DNA from 4 places in the Mesorhizobium sp. WSM1386 genome. Region 2 is predicted to be linked to each of the others. Evidence: predicted binding sites of a transcription regulator. Region 2 holds the regulator's gene; each other region holds the start of a gene.

Region 1 (4,744 bases), 1.2 Mb from region 2:
GTTGACCTGCGCGATCCCGACGAACAGCATTTGCAGGCGGAGGAGGCGGCGCTGGCCGCCTTTCTGGAACGGCTCGCCGACGAGGGCATTACCGTGACGGTCGAGAGGCTGGCGCGCTTCGAGCCCGTCATTTTCGACGGCCGGGTCGTCGAACTGATCGAGGCCGCCGCGAGCAAGCGCGGGCTCGTCTCGAGGCGCATGACCTCGGGCGCCGGCCATGATGCGCAGATGATCGCGCGCATCGCGCCGGCGGCGATGATCTTCGTGCCGAGTGCCGGAGGCATCAGCCACAGTCCCCGCGAGCACACCGAAGATGCCGAGCTTGTCGCCGGCGCCAACATCCTGCTTGATGTGGTCGCCGACCTTGCGGGGATGGGGGAGCGCGGGAATGGCTGAACTCGATTCCGAAACGCTGCAGCTGGAAATGACCGGGTGGCGGCGTGACCTGCACGCGCATCCCGAATTCGGCTTTGAGGAGAAGCGCACCGCGGCCTTCGTCGCCGGCAAGCTGCGCGAATTCGGCCTGGACAATGTCACCGAGGGCGTCGGCGGGACTGGTGTCGTCGGCACGCTGAAGCGCGGCAGCGGCAACCGTGCCATCGCGCTGAGGGCCGACATGGATGCGCTGCGCATCGCGGAGCAATCGACCGCCTCGTACCGGTCCGGCAATCCCGGTGTCATGCATGCCTGCGGCCATGATGGCCACACCGCCATGCTGCTCGGCGCGGCAAAGCGGCTGGCAGCGGAGGGTGGTTTCGACGGCACCGTGCGCTTCATCTTCCAGCCGGCGGAGGAATGGGGCAGGGGCGCGCTGGCCATGCTCGACGATGGCCTGATGCGGCGTTTCCCCTTCGACGAGATCTTTGGGCTGCACAACATGCCCGGCCTGCCCGTCGGGCATTTCGAGACCCGCGCCGGCCCGATCATGTCGGCCGAGGACATCTTCGAGATCGTGCTCAAGGGGCTCGGCGGCCACGCGGCGCGGCCGCATTCGGGCAACGAAACGCTGGTCGCCGCCTGCGCGCTGGTCACCAATCTGCAGACCATCGTCTCGCGCCGGCTGAGCCCGGCCGACATATCGGTGGTTTCGGTGACCGAACTGATCACCGACGGCACCCGCAATGCGCTGCCCGGCCTGGCCCGCATCCTTGGTGATGCACGCAGCTTCCGCCCCGAGGTCAGCGCAGGGATCGAACGCCAGATGCGTATAATCGCCGAAGGCACCGCCGCGGCTTACAACGTCACCGCCGAAGTGAACTACAGCCGCGAATTCGTGCCGCTGCGCAACGATGCCGAACTGGTCGACGCGGCTTTCGGAGCCGCCAGGGACGTCTTCGAACCCGGCAACATCGCGGTGGCGGGTGAGCCAATGACAGCCTCGGAGGATTTTGCCCGTTTCCTCGACCACGTGCCGGGCTGTTTTGTCTTCCTCGGCAATGGCGAGGCCTCGGCGCCACTCCATAATTCCAGCTATGACTTCAATGATGAGGGTTTGCTGTTCGGTGCCAACTTCCATGTCGCCATCGCCAGGCGACGGCTTGGGGTTTGAAGGGCCGATAACTCTCTTGTGCGTTTTGCGGGGGAAAACGCCCGGAAAGAGCCAAAATCCTCGATCCTGCATGACGTAGCGGCAAGACTCAGCTAGCCTCCTCCTTGCGGCGGACCTCTTATCCGCTTGGCCGGCGCCTTTCTCCTCCCAAGCGGCGCCGGCCTTCTTCTCCGTGGCGCCGCCTTGCTAAATTAGCACTCATTAAATTTGGAATATTCGCACTTGCGGGAAGTTAGTGGGTTGCTGGCATAAAGCGGCTGGTCTTTGGGGGACTTGCGGGAAGACAGATGCGCGGGCGGAACTGGATAAAGGCGTTGCGTCAGGACGAAGCGCGGCAGGTGCGTGCCCGTATCGCCGAGCTCGAACGAAACCTGACCGCGGCGTCCCCAAGCCGTCAGCAACGGCACGAAGCCGGGCACGAACTGCGCAATGCCAAGTTCCGCCTCGAGCGGCTCGAGGAATGCATCTCGGCGATGCCCTAAAACCGACGGGAACCTGTTGCACGAGCATCGGCTCACTTGCCGACGGTGTCCGTGTTCACAACCGGATTGCTGGCGAGGCTTTGTTCGCCGCCGGGAGCTGTCGTTGGCGGCAGTTTGTTGTCGCAGGCCGAAACAGCCAATGCCACCAGGACGAGGCCCAATCTTAGCTTTTTCATCGCTATCGCCTCCTGTCTCAAAACGAGGCGATGTCGGTTTGGTTGCGAATTTCGCGTGAGGGAACAAAACGCCATTCCTTTGGTTGATCCCAATCACGGGAGAACCGCTCCATGATCCGTTTGCTTCTGGCAGCCAGCCTTGCCCTTCTCGCATACCGCCTCGCTCGCAAGATGATCGACGAGGTGCCCGATAATTTCGACCCGTTGTTGCTGCCGGCGCCAAGAAGCGACCGCGAGGCTCTGCGCCGTCAATCGGCGGCGATGGGTGTCGATCCGAAACGGTAGGCCGGTTCGGCGATCTACACGCCTGAAAGGTTGGGCGTAGCACCAGTTTCGCGAAGTTTCGCCACCATGGATTTTCGCTCCGCGACCAGATCGGGATGCTCCAGCGTTTCGACTATTTTCCAATATGGAACAACAACGCCCATGCCTGTGTGGACCGAGGTTCGATCTTCATCGGAGACGACATCTTCGTTCAAATTTTTTACATCAAAGTGGCCATGCATCAAACCCATGAACGCCACTGGTTGACCGCCATCTCGCTCTTTACCCATCCGTTTTAGAAGCCAAAGCGTCCTCTCCTGCACCGCTAGGACGGGAGAACCGCTCAGGCCAGCGATCGATCTCGCTTCCACCAAGTAGGCATCAATGAAGCCCTTGTATTTGGTGTAGATCGGCTCGTCGAGTTCGGCGGCTATGTTGCCGACGCGGACTACTGGAACGTTGCGATTGTTTCCGTAATGACTTCGGAATAGGCCAACAATGATAATCTGACCGCCTGGTCCGAGTGATTCCCGAGCAAACTCTTCGTTCGGTATCCAACTCTCTTTGCCGTTCATGGGTATCAAACGGACATCCATGGCCGTTTCTTCACCGGTCTCGTCGTTGACCACACCGAGCTGCACGGGGATGACGGCGACGTCAGTAGGATCGCGCTCGTCATTCGGATGAAAATAGAATTTATGCTCGTCGAGGCGGAACTCTGCCATAGTCCCATTCTTCAGATTCACCCTAAGCCAAATTTGATGGTATTTCGTCAGAAGCCCCGAAACGACATGTTCTGCCGTGACTAGGTGCTCAAACTGAAATTCGTCTTCGGCATAGCTCACAAAGAATGCCGTCGCTTTCGGTATGAACTTACCATTCATTACTATTCCGAGAAACGCGACGCATTTTCGAGTGGCTTCTGATATGTTCACGGGCCAGCAGTCCCTCGCCACAAAAATGGATCGGGACAATCGCTATACCCTCCAAACCTAGAAGCCAACATTGGCTGCAGACCTACTTGCCGTCAAAGGATAAACACCGGCTTCCATGTTGCGAACAAAGCGGAAACGATGCTTGATGGGCGATGAACCTCGCCGCCCATGATTCGACCTTTGTGGAATCGACCGTCCCGCCCGCCTATCTTGCGCGGCTGAACGACGCCCAGCGCCAGGCCGTCGAGCATGGCGACGGCAAGATCGCGGGGCCTTTGCTGGTCATTGCTGGCGCCGGCTCGGGCAAGACCAACACGCTGGCGCATCGCGTCGCGCATCTGATCGTCAAGGGCGCCGACCCGCGCCGCATCCTGCTGATGACCTTTTCGCGGCGCGCCGCAGCCGAGATGGCGAGACGCGTCGAGCGCATCGCCGGCGAGGTGCTCGGCCGCGACGCGGCGGTGATCACGGATGCGTTGACCTGGGCCGGCACCTTTCATGGCATCGGCGCCCGGCTGCTGCGCGACTATGCGCTGGAGATCGGCCTCGATCCGGCCTTCACCATCCATGATCGCGAGGATTCCGCCGATCTGATGAATCTGGTCCGGCATGAACTCGGCCTCTCGAAGACGGAGGCGCGCTTTCCGACCAAGGGCACCTGCCTCGCCATCTATTCGCGAGCCGTCAACGCGCAGGCTCCGCTGGGCGAAGTATTGGGTTCGGCCTTTCCGTGGTGCGCCGGCTGGGCCGAGCAGCTGAAGCAGCTGTTCGCGGGCTATGTCGAGGCCAAGCAAGCGCAGAACGTGCTCGATTACGACGATCTGCTGCTCTATTGGGCGCAGATGGCGGCCGAGCCTGAAATCGCCGCGCATCTGGGCGGGCGTTTCGACCATGTGCTCGTCGATGAATACCAGGACACAAACCGGCTGCAGGCTTCGATCCTGATGGCGCTGAAGCCCGACGGTGCCGGGCTGACGGTGGTCGGCGACGATGCGCAGTCGATCTATTCGTTCCGCGCCGCCGAGGTGCGCAACATTCTCGATTTCCCCAAGCAGTTCGCGCAAGCCGCCGATGTGGTGATGCTGGAGCGCAACTACCGCTCGACCGAGACCATTCTCGCCGCCGCCAACGCGGTGATCGGCGAGGCCTCGGAACGCTTCACCAAGAACCTGTGGTCGGACCGCAAATCCACGGGCAAGCCGAGACTGGTGAGCGTGCGCGACGAGGTCGAGCAGGCGAACTTCGTCTGCGACACCATCCTGGCCGAGCGCGAGGCCGGCACCGCGCTGAAATCCCAGGCGGTGCTGTTTCGCGCCTCGCACCACAGCGGGCCGCTCG
Region 2 (4,744 bases):
GCCGGCCGGCAGGATCGTGCGTGTGCGCCGGCAACTCGGCCGGCTGTCATTGCCGCGCCTGCGCAACGGCATCACTGCGGCGGCGGAGCTGGAGCTTGACCGCGGCATGGGCTTCCTGCTGGTGCCGGTTTGCCTTGCAATCGGCGCGATCGGCTATTTTTCGCTGGCGGCCGAACCGGATTTTGCCAGACCTGTCGCGGTGGTGGCCCTCATGGGCTTCCTGGCGATTGTCTCGCGCTCGTGGCCGAAAACCCATCTGTTCCTGACGGCGGCATTGCTGTGCGCGCTTGGCTTGCTCGCCGCCAAGGTCGAGACGTGGCGCACGGGAACCCAGATGCTGGGCTCGGAAATCTCGACGCAACTGAGCGGCCGCGTGGTCTCGATCGAAGAGATGGAGACCGGCCGCATCCGGCTTACCATCGACGTGACGTCGACCGCCCGGCCGAAACTGCGCTACGCGCCGGAAAGGGTCCGGCTTTCGGCACGCAAGATACCGCCGGAAATGACCGCCGGCTCCCTTATTACCGGCTATGCCAAGCTGTTGCCGCCGACCGGTCCGGTGCGGCCGGACAGCTATGATTTCTCCTTCGACAGCTATTTCGCCGGCATCGGTGGCAGCGGGTTCTTTCTCGGCAATCCAAAAGTCGTTGCAGCCGACGACGCTGGCATGCCGCTGTCGGCCCGCCTTTCATCAGCGATACAGAACGCCCGCGAAGCCATTGCCGACCATATCAGGGGCAGCGTCGGCGGCGCAGAAGGCGAGATCGCGGCGGCGTTGATCGTCGGCGTGCGCGCCGGCATCCCCGACGAAATCAACGAAGCGATGCGGCGCACCGGCATCTATCACATCATCTCCATATCGGGACTGCACATGGCGCTGGTCGCCGGCACCATCATGGGGCTCCTGCGCGGCGCCTTCGCGCTGTTCCCGGACTTTTCCGCGCGCCGGCCGGTGAAGAAATACGCGGCCGCGGCCGCACTGTTGTCGATCGCCGCCTATCTCGTCATCTCCGGCGTCGTCGTCGCCGCCGAGCGCAGCTTCATCATGCTGGCGGTGATGCTGATTGCCGTCCTGTTCGATCGCGCGGCGCTGACCATGCGCAATCTGGCGATCTCGGCGATCGCCGTCATCCTGGTTTCCCCGCATGAGGTGGTCGGACCGAGCTTCCAGATGTCGTTCGCCGCGACCGCGGCCCTGGTTGGCGCCTATGCCGGCTGGGCGGATCACCGGGCGGGAAAAACGAGGCCACCGCCGCCGAAGCGCTCCTTGCCCGGCTTCCTGACGCGAAAATTCCTGCTGGCGACAGGCGGATTGGCCATGACCTCCATCATCGCCGGCAGCGCCACGGCGCTGTTTGCCATCTGGCATTTCCAGCGGGTGTCGCCGCTCAGCCTGTTCGCCAATCTGGCCGTCATGCCGATCGTCTCAGTCGTGATGTTCCTGGCCGTTGCCAGCGCGCTGCTGATGCCGTTCGGCCTGGATGCGCCATCCCTTTACTTGATGGGCAAGGGCCTGACCGCGATGATCGCCATTTCGGCGTGGATATCGGAACGCTCTCCGGTCGATGCGGTCGGGCTCATCTCACAGCAATCCGTTCTGCTGGTGGCAATTGCCCTGGTCATCGCGACGATGGCGACGACGTGGCTGCGGCTTGCAGCGCTTCCATTCGCGCTCGCCGGCTTGCTGGTGGTGTCCGACACGCGCACGCCGGATGTGCTGGTCTCGGAAGACGCGCGGCTGGTCGCGCTGCCGATCGGCGGTGGCGAACTCGCGGTCAGCCGGGCCCGGCCGAACGAATTCACCGTCGACAACTGGAAACGCGCGCTGAGATCCGAAACCATTATCCTGCCGGAGATGTTCGACAAGGCGGATGGACAATTCGATATTGCCGATGCCGTCAGCCTGCCGCCGGGAGCGCCGTTCTATTGCACCGACGGTGTCTGTCTCGCCAGGCACCCGTCCGGTGCGATCATAGCGCATGTCGAAGACCGCAAGGATACCTGGAAGGCCTGTGGCTTCGCCGACCTGATCATCGTCAATGACGCAACGGCCTACGACGCCTGCCACAATCCGCTGGTTCTCGTCGTCACCAAACGGCAGCTCGCCCGCAAGGGCAGCGCGGCCATCTTCTTCGACCGCCAATCGGCCACCGGTCCGCCAACCATCAGCTTCGCGGTGGACAGCCCGTATCGGCCCTGGCACGCGCAGCGAAAATTTTCGCGCGAGGCGAGGGGCCTGCAGCCCTATCGCAAACCTGACAAGCCAAGTGCCGTGCCGGCTCAGTAGCGCCTGATCAGCCCGACGAGCTTGCCCTGCACCTTGACCCTGTCCGGCCCGAAGATGCGCGTCTCGTAGGCCGGATTGGCGGCTTCAAGCGCAATCGAGGCACCCTTGCGGCGGAACCGCTTCAGGGTCGCTTCCTCCTCGTCGACCAAGGCCACGACGATCTCGCCCGGGCTCGCCGTATCGGCGTTGCGGATAATGACCGTGTCGCCATCGAAGATGCCGGCCTCGATCATCGAGTCGCCCTTGACCTCCAGCGCATAGTGCTCGCCGCCCATGATCATGTCCGGCGGCACCGAGATGGTATGCGTCTGATGCTGGATGGCATCGATGGGCACACCGGCAGCGATGCGACCCATGACCGGGATGGACACCGCTGGAACCGCATCGTCGTCGTTGCCGGCAGCGGCAAAGCGCGACGGTGCCGGCTTGATCTGGCGGCCGAGGCTGCCCTGACCGAGACCGCCTTGGCCGAGACTTCCCTGGATGACACTTGGAGAGAATTTCTTCGCCGCGTTGAGGCCCGGCGCGATCGAATCGGGCAGCCGCAGCACTTCCAGCGCACGCGCCCGGTTGGGCAGCCGGCGAATGAAGCCGCGTTCCTCCAGCGCCGTGATCAAGCGATGGATCCCTGATTTGGAGGCGAGGTCGAGCGCCTCTTTCATCTCGTCGAAGGAGGGCGGAATACCGCTTTCCTTGAGCCGTTCATGAATGAACATCAAGAGTTCATGTTGCTTGCGTGTCAGCATGGCGGCCCCCAAGGCATCTGGACAAGGTTTTGATCCAGAATGGTTCTGATCCAGAATCGAAAAAACAAACCCAGAACAAACACTATCTGTTCCAGTTGTGTTCTGCAACCGTTTAAAGTTTAGTGAATTTGGTAAGAGGGCCGTAATCATTTGCAGGGCCGGACAGGCCGGAAATCGGGGATTTTCGCCCGTTGCCGCCCGTCGCCCGCATTGAAATGTCTTGGTTAATAGCCTGCGGCCAGTCTTGCGACATGGCTCGGCATCAGCCGACGGCAGACCCTGGCGAGGCCGATTTTCGCGCCTGCGATCGGCTTGCCTGCCGTGAACGAAACGAAATCAAAACGCCAACAATCGCCGGTTTGGAAGCAGGTACCGATCGCGGCTTCTGCAATCTCGTCGAGCGTCGGACGATGAGGAGGTGCCGAATCATCCGGCAACCGCTTTCAAGCTGCCGGCGCGCGCGACGTCCTTGTTCGCGTCGCCGTCCTCGCTGTGGACATAGACGTGCAGCGTATAGCCGATGTGGGCCGTCATCAGCGCTTTTGCCCGCTCGACGTCGAGGTCCAGGGCGGCTTCCATGATCGCCGTGTGGTGCTCGATCGCCATCGCCCCGCGCAGCGCGTTCATGGCCTCTTCGTAGCCATCCTTGAGGCCGGCCGCGGCTCGCAATGTCGGCGCCAGCCCAAGAAAGCGATGATGCCGGCGCAGCTGGTCCGAGATCGTCGAGCGAAACCGCAACAGCCAGCTGGACGTCGCGGCACTCAGCAGCGCCGCGTGAAAAGCCTCGTGGTTCTCGTCCCACTGGTCGACGGCGGCATCCGAGGGATCGTCCACCGCGGTCTTGCAGCGGGCGAGCCGGTAGTGCGCGGTGACAACCGCGTCTTCCCATTTCCGGCCGCCGTTCTCCATCGATTCCTGGAAGAGCGGTATCTCGACGACCATCCTCGCGCGCGCCAGATCCTCAAGTTCGGCGCGGGACACGGGGGCGACCGCAAAGCCGCGATTGCTGATGGCGGTGACCAGGCGTTCGGCTTCGAGGCGCGACAACGCTTCGCGCAGCGGCGTCCAGCCAACTCCATAGGTGCCGCGCAGGGCGCTGAGCTTGAGCGGGGCGCCCGGCATGAGACGGGTGGTGAGGATATCGCGCCGCAGAAGCTGGTAAGCAGCTTCCGTCTTGGTGGAGTTCTTCTGGTCCTGCATCGCGATCCATTCGTTCTCTGCCATTGGAGAAATTATATATGATGGCGAGTGATGGCAAGAATTATATATAATGTTTGACATGCGCCGATGGACTGACCATGATCGCTGGAGGTGCCCCGAAGCGGCGCTGATCAAATCTGGGAGGAAATGATGTTGAAGTCGAAGTCCGCTTGGCTGTCGGGATTGGCCCTGGCCGGTGCATTGATGGTCAGCGCCGGCAGCGCCGCGGCCGATCAGATCCGTATCGGCATCGCCAATTTCGGCGAGCATCCGCAATTGAACGCCGCCATAGCCGGCTTCAAGAAGGCGCTGACGGACAATGGCTTCGTCGAGGGCAAGGACGTCGTCTACACGGAGAGCCATACTAATTTCGATGCATCGCTGGTGCCGCAGATGATCGCCAAGCTGCAGGCCGAGCAGCCCAAGCTGATCTACACCATCACCACGCCGGTCTCGCAGATCGCCAAGAAGGCACTCGCGGGCTCCGGCATTCCGATCGTCTTTGCCGCGG
Region 3 (4,744 bases), 2.7 Mb from region 2:
CGCGGGCGGGAATGGCGTGAACAGCCGCATCGCGTTCTGGAACATTTCCATGTTGCGGCGCGTCTGTTCTTCCAGCGCCTTGATCGGGGTCGCCATCTTCATCACGTCGAGCGGCGACTTGCCGATGGCGCCTTTCATCTGCTCGCGAAAGCGTTCCTGCTCCTTGGAAAAGGCGATCATCGACTGTTCGAGGAAGCTCGGCACGATCATCTGCATCTGGTCGCCATAGAAGGCGATCAGCTGGCGCAGGAACGGGATCGGCAGCATGTTCTGCCCGTCCTTGTTCTCCAGTTCGAAGATGATCTGGGTCAGCACCGGATGCGTGATGTCATCGCCGGTCTTGGCGTCCTGGACGGTGAACTCCTCGCCCTTCTTGACCATCTCGGCCAGATCCTCGAGCGTCACATAGGTGCTCGTCCCCGTATTGTAGAGGCGGCGATTGGCGTATTTCTTGATAACAATTGGATCGTCTTTAGCGGCCATCTGCATCCTCCCCGGACACCGGCGCGCCTGAGTAAGCGGCCGGTAACGATTGCGCCCTTTTTAAGGATATGCGCAAAAGCCTCATAATTCCAAGCAGTTTGTGCAGTGCGGGATCATATATTGCTGCATAGCAGGCAAAATATGTTGCGCAGCAGCGCCCGCCCTGCCGTCACGCCGATGCGCGGCCTGCTTGCGGCGCATGGGCGCCATGCCCATTTCCGGTTTGACTTGGGATTGGGAAAGGGCAAGAAAAGTCCTCAACGGCAGAACAAACTCATGAAGTCTGGAGAAGAAAATGTCCGCTTCCATCGTCATTGCCAGCGCCACGCGTACCGCGGTCGGCTCCTTCAACGGCGCCTTTGCCGCCACTCCGGCGCATGAGCTCGGCGCTGTTGTCGTCAAGGAATTGCTGGCCCGCGCCGGTGTCGATGCGGCCGAGGTCGACGAGGTCATCCTCGGTCAGGTGCTGACTGCGGCTCAGGGCCAGAACCCGGCCCGCCAGGCTTCGATCATGGCCGGCCTGCCGAAGGAAACCACAGCCTGGAGCCTCAACCAGGTTTGCGGCTCGGGCCTGCGCGCCATCGCGCTCGGCATGCAGCAGATCGCCACCGGCGACGCCAAGGTGATCGTTGCCGGCGGCCAGGAATCGATGTCGATGTCGCCGCACGCCCAGCACCTGCGCGCCGGCGTCAAGATGGGCGACTACAAGATGATCGACACCATGATCAAGGACGGGCTATGGGATGCCTTCAACGGCTATCACATGGGCAACACCGCCGAGAACGTCGCCCGCCAGTTCCAGATCACCCGTGAAGACCAGGACCATTTCGCGCTCGCCTCGCAGAACAAGGCCGAAGCCGCCCAGAAGGCCGGCAAGTTCAAGGACGAGATCGTCGCTTTCACCATCAAGGGCAAGAAGGGCGACACCATTGTCGACCAGGACGAGTATATCCGCCACGGCGCGACGCTCGATGCCATGACCAAGCTGAGGCCGGCCTTCGACAAGGACGGCACGGTGACCGCCGCCAACGCGTCCGGCATCAATGATGGTGCCGCTGGCGCGCTGCTGATGAGCGAGGCGGAAGCTGCCAGGCGCGGCATCACCCCGCTGGCGCGCATCGCCTCCTGGGCAACGGCCGGCGTCGATCCGGCGATCATGGGCACTGGACCGATTCCCGCCTCGCGCAAGGCCTTGGAAAAGGCCGGCTGGTCGGTCGGAGATCTCGACCTCGTCGAGGCCAATGAGGCGTTTGCCGCGCAGGCCTGCGCCGTCAACAAGGACATGGGCTGGGATCCCTCGATCGTCAACGTCAATGGTGGCGCCATCGCCATCGGCCACCCGATCGGCGCATCCGGCGCCCGCGTCTTCAACACGCTGGTCTTCGAGATGCGCCGCCGTGGCGCCAAGAAGGGCCTGGCCACCCTGTGCATCGGCGGCGGCATGGGCGTCGCCATGTGCGTGGAAGCGCTCTAACAAAGAGAAGTGAATAGCGAATAGGGAGCAGCTAATAGGGAAGAATTGCGTCAGCGCGACGGGACATTTGATCCCTACTCGCTATTCGCTACTCCCTATTCGCTCTCCCGACCAAAGGGAGGGAGCGCATGACCAAGGTTGCAATCGTCACGGGTGGATCGCGCGGCATCGGCGCCGCGATTTCGATCGCATTGAAAAACGCCGGCTATTCGGTTGCCGCGAACTACGCCGGCAACGACGAGGCGGCGGCGAAGTTCAAGGCCGAGACCGGCATTCCGGTCTACAAATGGTCGGTCGCCGACTATGATGCCTGTGCCGTCGGCATCAGGCAGGTCGAGGCCGATCTCGGCCCGGTCTCGGTGCTGGTCAACAATGCCGGCATCACTCGCGACGCCATGTTCCACAAACTGACGCGCGAACAGTGGAAAGAGGTCATCGACACCAATCTGTCCGGTGTTTTCAACATGACGCACCCGCTGTGGAGCGGCATGCGCGACCGCAAGTTCGGCCGCGTCATCACCATCTCCTCGATCAATGGCCAGAAGGGCCAGGCCGGCCAGGTCAACTATTCGGCAGCCAAGGCCGGCGACATCGGGTTCAGCAAGGCCCTCGCTCAGGAGGGGGCTCGCGCGGGCATCACCGTCAACGTCATCTGCCCCGGCTACATCGCCACCGAGATGGTCAAGGCGATCGACGAGAAGGTGCTCAACGAGCGCATCATCCCGCAGATCCCCGTCGGCCGCCTCGGCGAACCGGAAGAGATCGCGCGCTGTGTCGTCTTCCTGGCTTCGCCGGATGCCGGCTTCATCACCGGCTCGACCCTCACCGCAAACGGCGGCCAGTATTTCGCCTGAGGCGGTGGTTTCGGCGGGACAAGCTGCGACAGCGAGAAATCGGGCGGGCCGGGAAACCGGTCCGTTTTTCTTTGATATGCTGGTCGCAGCAAAATGCCTCGTTCCAGCGCGATTGATCCAATCCGGCACGCAAAGGTTAATGGCGGCAGCGGCATCTGTGCAAAACCCGTCGCCAAGCCTGTGGATTCTCGGTGGATAAGCTGTTCACAACACAAGATATTGGGAGAACAAAAGGGGAAAGTATCGCCGGCGCCGTTTTGTCGCCGATTCGTTCCGGCTTTGAGCGGAAGTTAACATTAACGGCCCGAAATCATCGGCAATGCTTTAACGGTCAATTCAGAAAGATTAACAATCTCATAATCTTGAGTGGGGCAGATCGAGCCACCCTCCTCATTTGCCGGCAAAGATTAACGACGGAGGCCACCTAGCATAAAACGGGCCAGTTCAACGATTCAGCATGTGGTGAGACTCATCGTCAAAAAATCTATATCTAGCCGTGAACAAAAGCTGAATCTGACAGAGTCAGCGATTCGTCGCCGATTCGTTCCAGACTCGTTCCAACTCTTAATCCGCAACCGATTGGGAGCTTGACAAAGGCGCCTTCGAACCGACGGCGGAACATTCCGCTTTCGCTTCGCGCCCGAAATCCCTATGTGTCGCCTGTCATACGCGCCGTCCAGGGCACGCTCCCGACAATGAGAGGCCAGAAAGCCCTATTTCCGAGCCGATGAACATCCAGCCGAAACACACCGAGCCGCTGATCCTGTCGGGCCGCGACGTGACCGCCGTGCTTGGGCCGACCAACACCGGCAAGACCCATCTCGCCATCGAGCGCATGGTGGCGCATGAGACCGGCATCATCGGCCTGCCGCTTCGGCTGCTGGCGCGGGAGGTCTACACCCGCGTCTGCGAAAAGGTCGGAGCTCACAAGGTGGCGCTGATCACCGGCGAGGAGAAGATCCAGCCGAAAGGCGCTAAATATTCGGTCTGCACCGTCGAGGCCATGCCGCGCGAGACCGATGCCGCCTTCGTCGCCATAGATGAGGTGCAACTGGCCGGCGATCTCGAGCGCGGCCACATCTTCACCGATCGTATCCTGCATCTGCGCGGCCGCCAGGAGACGTTGCTGCTTGGCGCGGCCACCATGCATGGCATCCTGCAGCGGCTGCTGAAGGGCGTCTCGGTGGTGACACGGCCACGGCTGTCGCATCTCGCCTATGCCGGCTCCAAGAAGCTGACCCGGCTGCCGCGTCGCACCGCGATCGTCGCCTTCTCCGCCGATGAGGTCTATGCCATCGCCGAGTTGATCCGCCGCCAGCAAGGTGGCGCCGCCGTCGTGCTCGGCGCGCTGTCGCCGCGCACCCGCAACGCTCAGGTGGCGCTGTTCCAGTCCGGCGATGTCGACTATCTCGTCGCCACCGATGCTATCGGCATGGGTCTCAACCTCGATCTCGACCATGTCGCCTTTGCCCAGAACCGAAAGTTCGACGGCTACCAGTACCGCAATTTGACGGCGGCCGAGCTTGGCCAGATCGCCGGCCGCGCCGGCCGGCATCTGCGCGACGGCACCTTTGGCGTCACCGGCCAGGTCGATCCGCTCGACGAAGAGCTGGTCAAGAAGATCGAGGGCCATGAATTCGATCCGGTGAAGGTGCTGCAGTGGCGCACCGCACGTTTCGACTTCGCCAGCCTCGACGCGCTGAAGCGCTCGATCGAGACCAACGCCCCGGTCGAGGGTTTGACGCGCGCGCTGCCGGCGGTCGACGCACAGGCGCTCGAATATCTGTCGCGCGACGGCGACATCCGCGCGCTGGCCACCGATGCCAGGCGCGTGGCGCTGCTGTGGGAGGCCTGCGCGCTCCCCGACTACCGCAAGATCGCGCCGGCCCAGCATGCCGACCTCATCGCCTCGATCTACATGGACCTTGCCCGG
Region 4 (4,744 bases), 230 kb from region 2:
CAAGGTAGAGCAGTGGGCGGCTAGATATCCAGCACTTCCGCCTCGGCGAATTCGGCACGTTCTTGGATGAAGCGGAAGCGGGCTTCCGGCTTGGTGCCCATCAGCTCATCGACCCTGTCCTTGGTGGCCGAATCGACTTCGTTCACATCGACCCTGAGGAGTGTGCGCTTCCTCGGGTCCATGGTGGTCTCCTTGAGCTGCGCGGCCATCATCTCGCCCAGGCCCTTGAAGCGGCCAAGCTCGACCTTGCCGCGCCCGGTGAATTCGGTGCGCAGCAATTCGTCCTTGTGCGCGTCGTCGCGGGCGTAGGCGACCTTGCCCCCCTGCCTGATCGAGTACAGCGGCGGCACCGCGAGATAGAGGTGTCCACCACGCACCAGCGCCGGCATCTCCTGGTAGAAGAAGGTGATCAGCAGCGAGGCGATGTGGGCGCCGTCGACGTCGGCGTCGGTCATGATGATGACGCGGTCGTAGCGCAGATCCTCGTCGCGGTACTTCGATCGCGTGCCGCAGCCGAGCGCCTGGATCAGGTCCGATATCTGCTGGTTGGCGGCCAGCTTGTCGTTGCCGGCGCTGGCGACGTTGAGGATTTTGCCGCGCAGCGGCAGCACCGCCTGGCTGGCGCGGTCGCGTGCCTGCTTGGCCGAGCCGCCGGCCGAGTCACCTTCGACGATGAAGAGTTCGGCACCGGCGGCGGCGTTCTGGGTGCAGTCGGCCAGCTTGCCTGGCAGGCGCAGCTTGCGCACCGCGCTCTTGCGCGACACTTCCTTTTCCTGGCGCCGGCGCACCCGTTCGTCGGCGCGCGCGATCACCCATTCGAGCAGCTTGGAGGCTTCCTGCGGATTGTCGGCCAGCCAATGGTCGAATGGATCGCGGATCGCGGTCTCGACAATACGAATGGCCTCGATCGTCGCCAGCCTGTCCTTGGTCTGGCCGACGAATTCCGGCTCGCGGATGAACACCGACAGCATGCCCGCCGCCGAAATCATGACGTCTTCCGAGGCGACGATCGAGGCGCGCTTGTTGCCGACGAGCTCGGCATAGGCGCGCAGGCCCCGCGTCAGCACATTGCGGAAACCGGCCTCGTGCGTGCCGCCTTCACCGGTCGGGATGGTGTTGCAGTAAGAATTGACGAAGCCGTCGCCGCCGAACCAGGTCACCGCCCATTCGAGCGAGCCATGGCCGCCTTGCTTGTCGCTCTTACCGGCGAAGATTTCACGCGTCACCTGGAAATCGTCGCCCAGCGATGCCTTGAGATAGTCCTTCAAACCACCGGGAAAATGAAATTCCGCCTTGGCCGGCGTCTGGTCCTTTTCCTTGATCAGCGACGGATCGCAGGTCCAGCGGATCTCGACACCACCGAAAAGATAGGCCTTCGAACGCGTCATGCGGTAAAGCCGCGCCGGCTCGAACGCGGCGCCCTTGCCGAAGATCTGCTCGTCGGGGTGGAAGCGGATCTTGGTGCCGCGCCGGTTGTGGACTTCGCCAAGATGCTCGAGGCCGCTGACCGGGACGCCGCGCGAGAATCTCTGCCGGTAAAGCTGCCGGCCACGCGCGACTTCGACCTCGAGATGGTCCGACAGAGCGTTGACCACGGACACGCCGACGCCGTGCAGGCCGCCTGAGGTCTCGTAGACCTTGGAATCGAACTTGCCGCCCGAATGCAGCGTCGTCATGATCACTTCGAGCGCAGGTTTCTTGAATTTCGGGTGCGGATCGACCGGAATGCCGCGGCCATTGTCGGTGACGGAGAGATAACCGTCGGCCGAAAGCTCGACATCGATGAAAGTGGCGTGGCCGGCGACCGCCTCGTCCATCGAATTGTCGATGACCTCGGCGAACAGATGGTGCATCGCCTTGTCGTCGGTGCCGCCGATATACATGCCCGGCCGGCGCCGCACCGGCTCCAGGCCTTCGAGCACCTCGATGTCGGCGGCGCTGTAGCCCTCCGAACCGTCGCGGCTTGCCGCCGGCCGCTTGGCTGCCGCCTGCACCAGCGGATCCGCCGGGCGCGCGGGTGTGCGAACCGGCTGCGGTTGCTTGTCCAGATCGCCGAAAAGGTCGTTGTTGTCGTCCATGCCTGCCATAGGTCCGGTGCTGCGAATCACCTGCCGATACTGCCACGCTTTTCAGCGCCAAGCGACGGAGGTTCCTGTTACGTTCGGGGGTCCGGCCCGTCTTATCCTAAAACCATTCGATAACCAAGCGGGCGGAAATAGGTCGAATGCCGTCGTTCTGCGTTCCTGATTCTTTAACAATGCCACGTAGCGTGAGCCCAACATAACAAGAAACTACGGGCATCAGGGGTTTGGGCGTGAGGGGCAAGGCCATAACGATGATCGGTATCGCCGCCGTTTTCGGCGCGATCTCGATCTTTGCCGCGGATTTCTGGGTCAAAAGCCAGGCCGATGCCCAGGAGAAGACGGCCTCGATCGTCGCTCCGGCCCCGCCCAAGATCGAATTCAAGACCATCGTGGTGGCGAACGCTCCGTTGCGCTACGGCATGGAACTCGATCGCACGAAGCTCATCGAAATTCCCTGGCCGCAGGATTCGCTGCCGCAGGGCGCCTTTGCCACGATCGATGGGCTGCTCGGCGAAGGCGGCCGCGTCGTGCTGTCGCCGATCGAGGTCAACGAACCGGTGCTGCTGACCAAGCTATCGGGGCCGAACGGCCGCGCGACGCTTTCCAACATGCTGACGCCCGGAATGCGGGCGGTCACCATCCGCACCGATGAGATCGCCGGTGTCGGCGGCTTCGTCACGCCGGGCGACCGCGTCGATGTCGTGCTGACGCGCGATGCCGGTGAAATCCAGGAGGTCGCCAAGAACGCGCAAGGGGCGGCCGGTTCGACCATCACTTCCGAAATCGTCGTCGCCGACGCCAAGGTGCTGAGCGTCGGCCAGGGCGCCGACGAGCGCCAGACAGCGCCGCAGATCGCCAATTCCGTGACCCTCGAGGTGACGACCGAGGGCGCCCAGAAAGTGGCGCTTGCCCGCACCGTCGGCACGCTGTCGCTGTCGCTTCGCTCGGCCAGCGAAGGCGGCGACGGCAAGAACGGCGTCACCACAATCTCCTCCTTTGGCGGATCGGTGGCGTCCAAGGCGCAGGCCACGGCCGGCTCGTTATTCGATGCCATGACCAAGGAGCCGGAGAAGCCGAAATTCAAGACGGTCATCGTGACGCGTGGCACGAAGGCCGAGGAATACCAGGTTCCGGCGCGGGACCAGAAGTAAAGGCCGGTGGGGACCGGGTGGACGGGACAATGCTGATGCGTATCCTATATGGAATGACGGGCCGGTCGTGCTTCGTGCGCGCCCTGGCGATGGCGGTTTCGCTGGCCGCGGGCGCGATGCTCGCCTTTGCCGGCGCGGCCAGGGCGGACAATGACATCGTCTATGTCTCGGCGACCAAGAATGCGTCGATAAAAGTCGCCAAGGGCAAGCCCAAGACGATCATCACGAGCGCGGCTTTCTACCAGATCGTCATCGGCGATCCCGAGATCGCCAACGTCAATCCGCTGACCGATAAATCCTTCTATGTGCTGGGCAACAATCTCGGCACCACCGGCATCGCGCTGTTCGACGACAAAAAGCAGCTTGTCGGGACCGTCGACATCGAGGTGACGCTCGACACCGACGAACTGGCGAACACCATCCGCGCCAGCGTGCCGGACGCCAAGATCAAGGTCGGCTCGGCCAACGGCCGCGTGGTGCTGTCGGGCGAGGCGGACGACGCAGTCGCCGCCGAGAAGGCAAACAAGATCGCCACCCGCTTTTCCGGCAACGAGGAGGTGATCAATTCGGTCAACATCTCGTCGTCGCAGCAGGTCCAGCTCAATGTCCGCTTCGTCGAGATCAACCGCCAGGCGGGCCAGGATCTGGGTGCAAAATACAGCGCCAATTTCGCCTACGGCTTCGGCGGGCGCGATGTTTCGCTCGATCCCGGCACGGTGCCGGCGGCGGGAACCGGTGAAATCATCGGCCGGCTACTATCCAATGGCGTCTCCATCGATATCGCCATCAAGGCGCTGGAAGAGCGCGGCCTTGCCCGGCGGCTGGCGGAACCGAACCTTATCGCCCGTTCCGGCGAGACGGCGAGCTTCCTGGCCGGCGGCGAATTCCCGATTCCGGTTTCGGAGGACAACGGCAAGATCTCCGTCAGTTACAAGAAATACGGCGTCAGCCTGGATTTCAAGCCGACCGTGCTCAAGGACGGATTGGTCAGCCTGGACATCGCGCCGGAAGTCTCTTCGATCGACGCGTCGGCGTCCTACAACATCGGCAACATTTCGGTGCCGGGTTTCATCGTGCGCCGTGCCAGGACGTCGATCGACCTGAAGAACGGCCAGAGCTTCATGATCGCGGGGCTGCTGCAGTCGCAGAACGACATCACCACCTCGCGCATTCCCGGTCTCGGCAAGATGCCGGTGCTTGGAGCGCTGTTCTCGTCGAAATCCTACCAGCGGCGCGAAACCGATCTGGTCATCATCGTCACGCCCTATCTGGTCAAGCCGGTCGATCCGTCGAAGAAAATGGCCGTGCCGACCGACGGCACGCAACCGGCCAGCAACGCCGACTACTTCCTCAACAACACCGAGGAAGTGAAAGGGTCGGATGCCAACCGCGCCCTGGCGATGGCCGGCGGCGGTGCCGCACGGGCCGCTCCCGCCACCACGGTCGGGCATTTCCTCGACCTGCCGAAGGACTGAAGTCATGCGTCTGATCCTGAGATCGAGCGTCGTC

The links. Region 2 encodes LexA, which represses DNA repair genes until DNA is damaged. Its sites were predicted from a motif close to TGTTCNNNNTGTGTTCNG; they were not measured.
Region 1: the regulator LexA is predicted to act here: its motif matches at 3,527-3,544, upstream of AC0NIH_RS25450 (ATP-dependent helicase).
Region 3: the regulator LexA is predicted to act here: its motif matches at 3,354-3,371, upstream of AC0NIH_RS06430 (helicase-related protein).
Region 4: the regulator LexA is predicted to act here: its motif matches at 2,148-2,165, upstream of parE (DNA topoisomerase IV subunit B).

The regions. Positions count from the first base shown of each region.
Region 1 is NZ_CM148373.1:5,172,138-5,176,881, reverse strand. It holds gene AC0NIH_RS25480 (allantoate amidohydrolase) at 1-396, shown strand, start outside; gene AC0NIH_RS25475 (M20 aminoacylase family protein) at 389-1,549, shown strand; gene AC0NIH_RS25470 (hypothetical protein) at 1,837-2,031, shown strand; gene AC0NIH_RS25465 (hypothetical protein) at 2,064-2,207, opposite strand; gene AC0NIH_RS25460 (hypothetical protein) at 2,319-2,492, shown strand; gene AC0NIH_RS25455 (hypothetical protein) at 2,507-3,355, opposite strand; gene AC0NIH_RS25450 (ATP-dependent helicase) at 3,559-4,744, shown strand, end outside.
Region 2 is NZ_CM148373.1:4,011,694-4,016,437, forward strand. It holds gene AC0NIH_RS19665 (ComEC/Rec2 family competence protein) at 1-2,287, shown strand, start outside; gene lexA (transcriptional repressor LexA) at 2,281-3,033, opposite strand; gene AC0NIH_RS19675 (GntR family transcriptional regulator) at 3,460-4,257, opposite strand; gene AC0NIH_RS19680 (ABC transporter substrate-binding protein) at 4,384-4,744, shown strand, end outside.
Region 3 is NZ_CM148373.1:1,324,425-1,329,168, reverse strand. It holds gene phaR (polyhydroxyalkanoate synthesis repressor PhaR) at 1-483, opposite strand, end outside; gene AC0NIH_RS06445 (hypothetical protein) at 565-792, opposite strand; gene AC0NIH_RS06440 (acetyl-CoA C-acetyltransferase) at 779-1,957, shown strand; gene phbB (acetoacetyl-CoA reductase) at 2,086-2,811, shown strand; gene AC0NIH_RS06430 (helicase-related protein) at 3,539-4,744, shown strand, end outside.
Region 4 is NZ_CM148373.1:3,786,651-3,791,394, forward strand. It holds gene parE (DNA topoisomerase IV subunit B) at 21-2,078, opposite strand; gene cpaB (Flp pilus assembly protein CpaB) at 2,315-3,235, shown strand; gene AC0NIH_RS18610 (type II and III secretion system protein family protein) at 3,265-4,710, shown strand; gene AC0NIH_RS18615 (hypothetical protein) at 4,715-4,744, shown strand, end outside.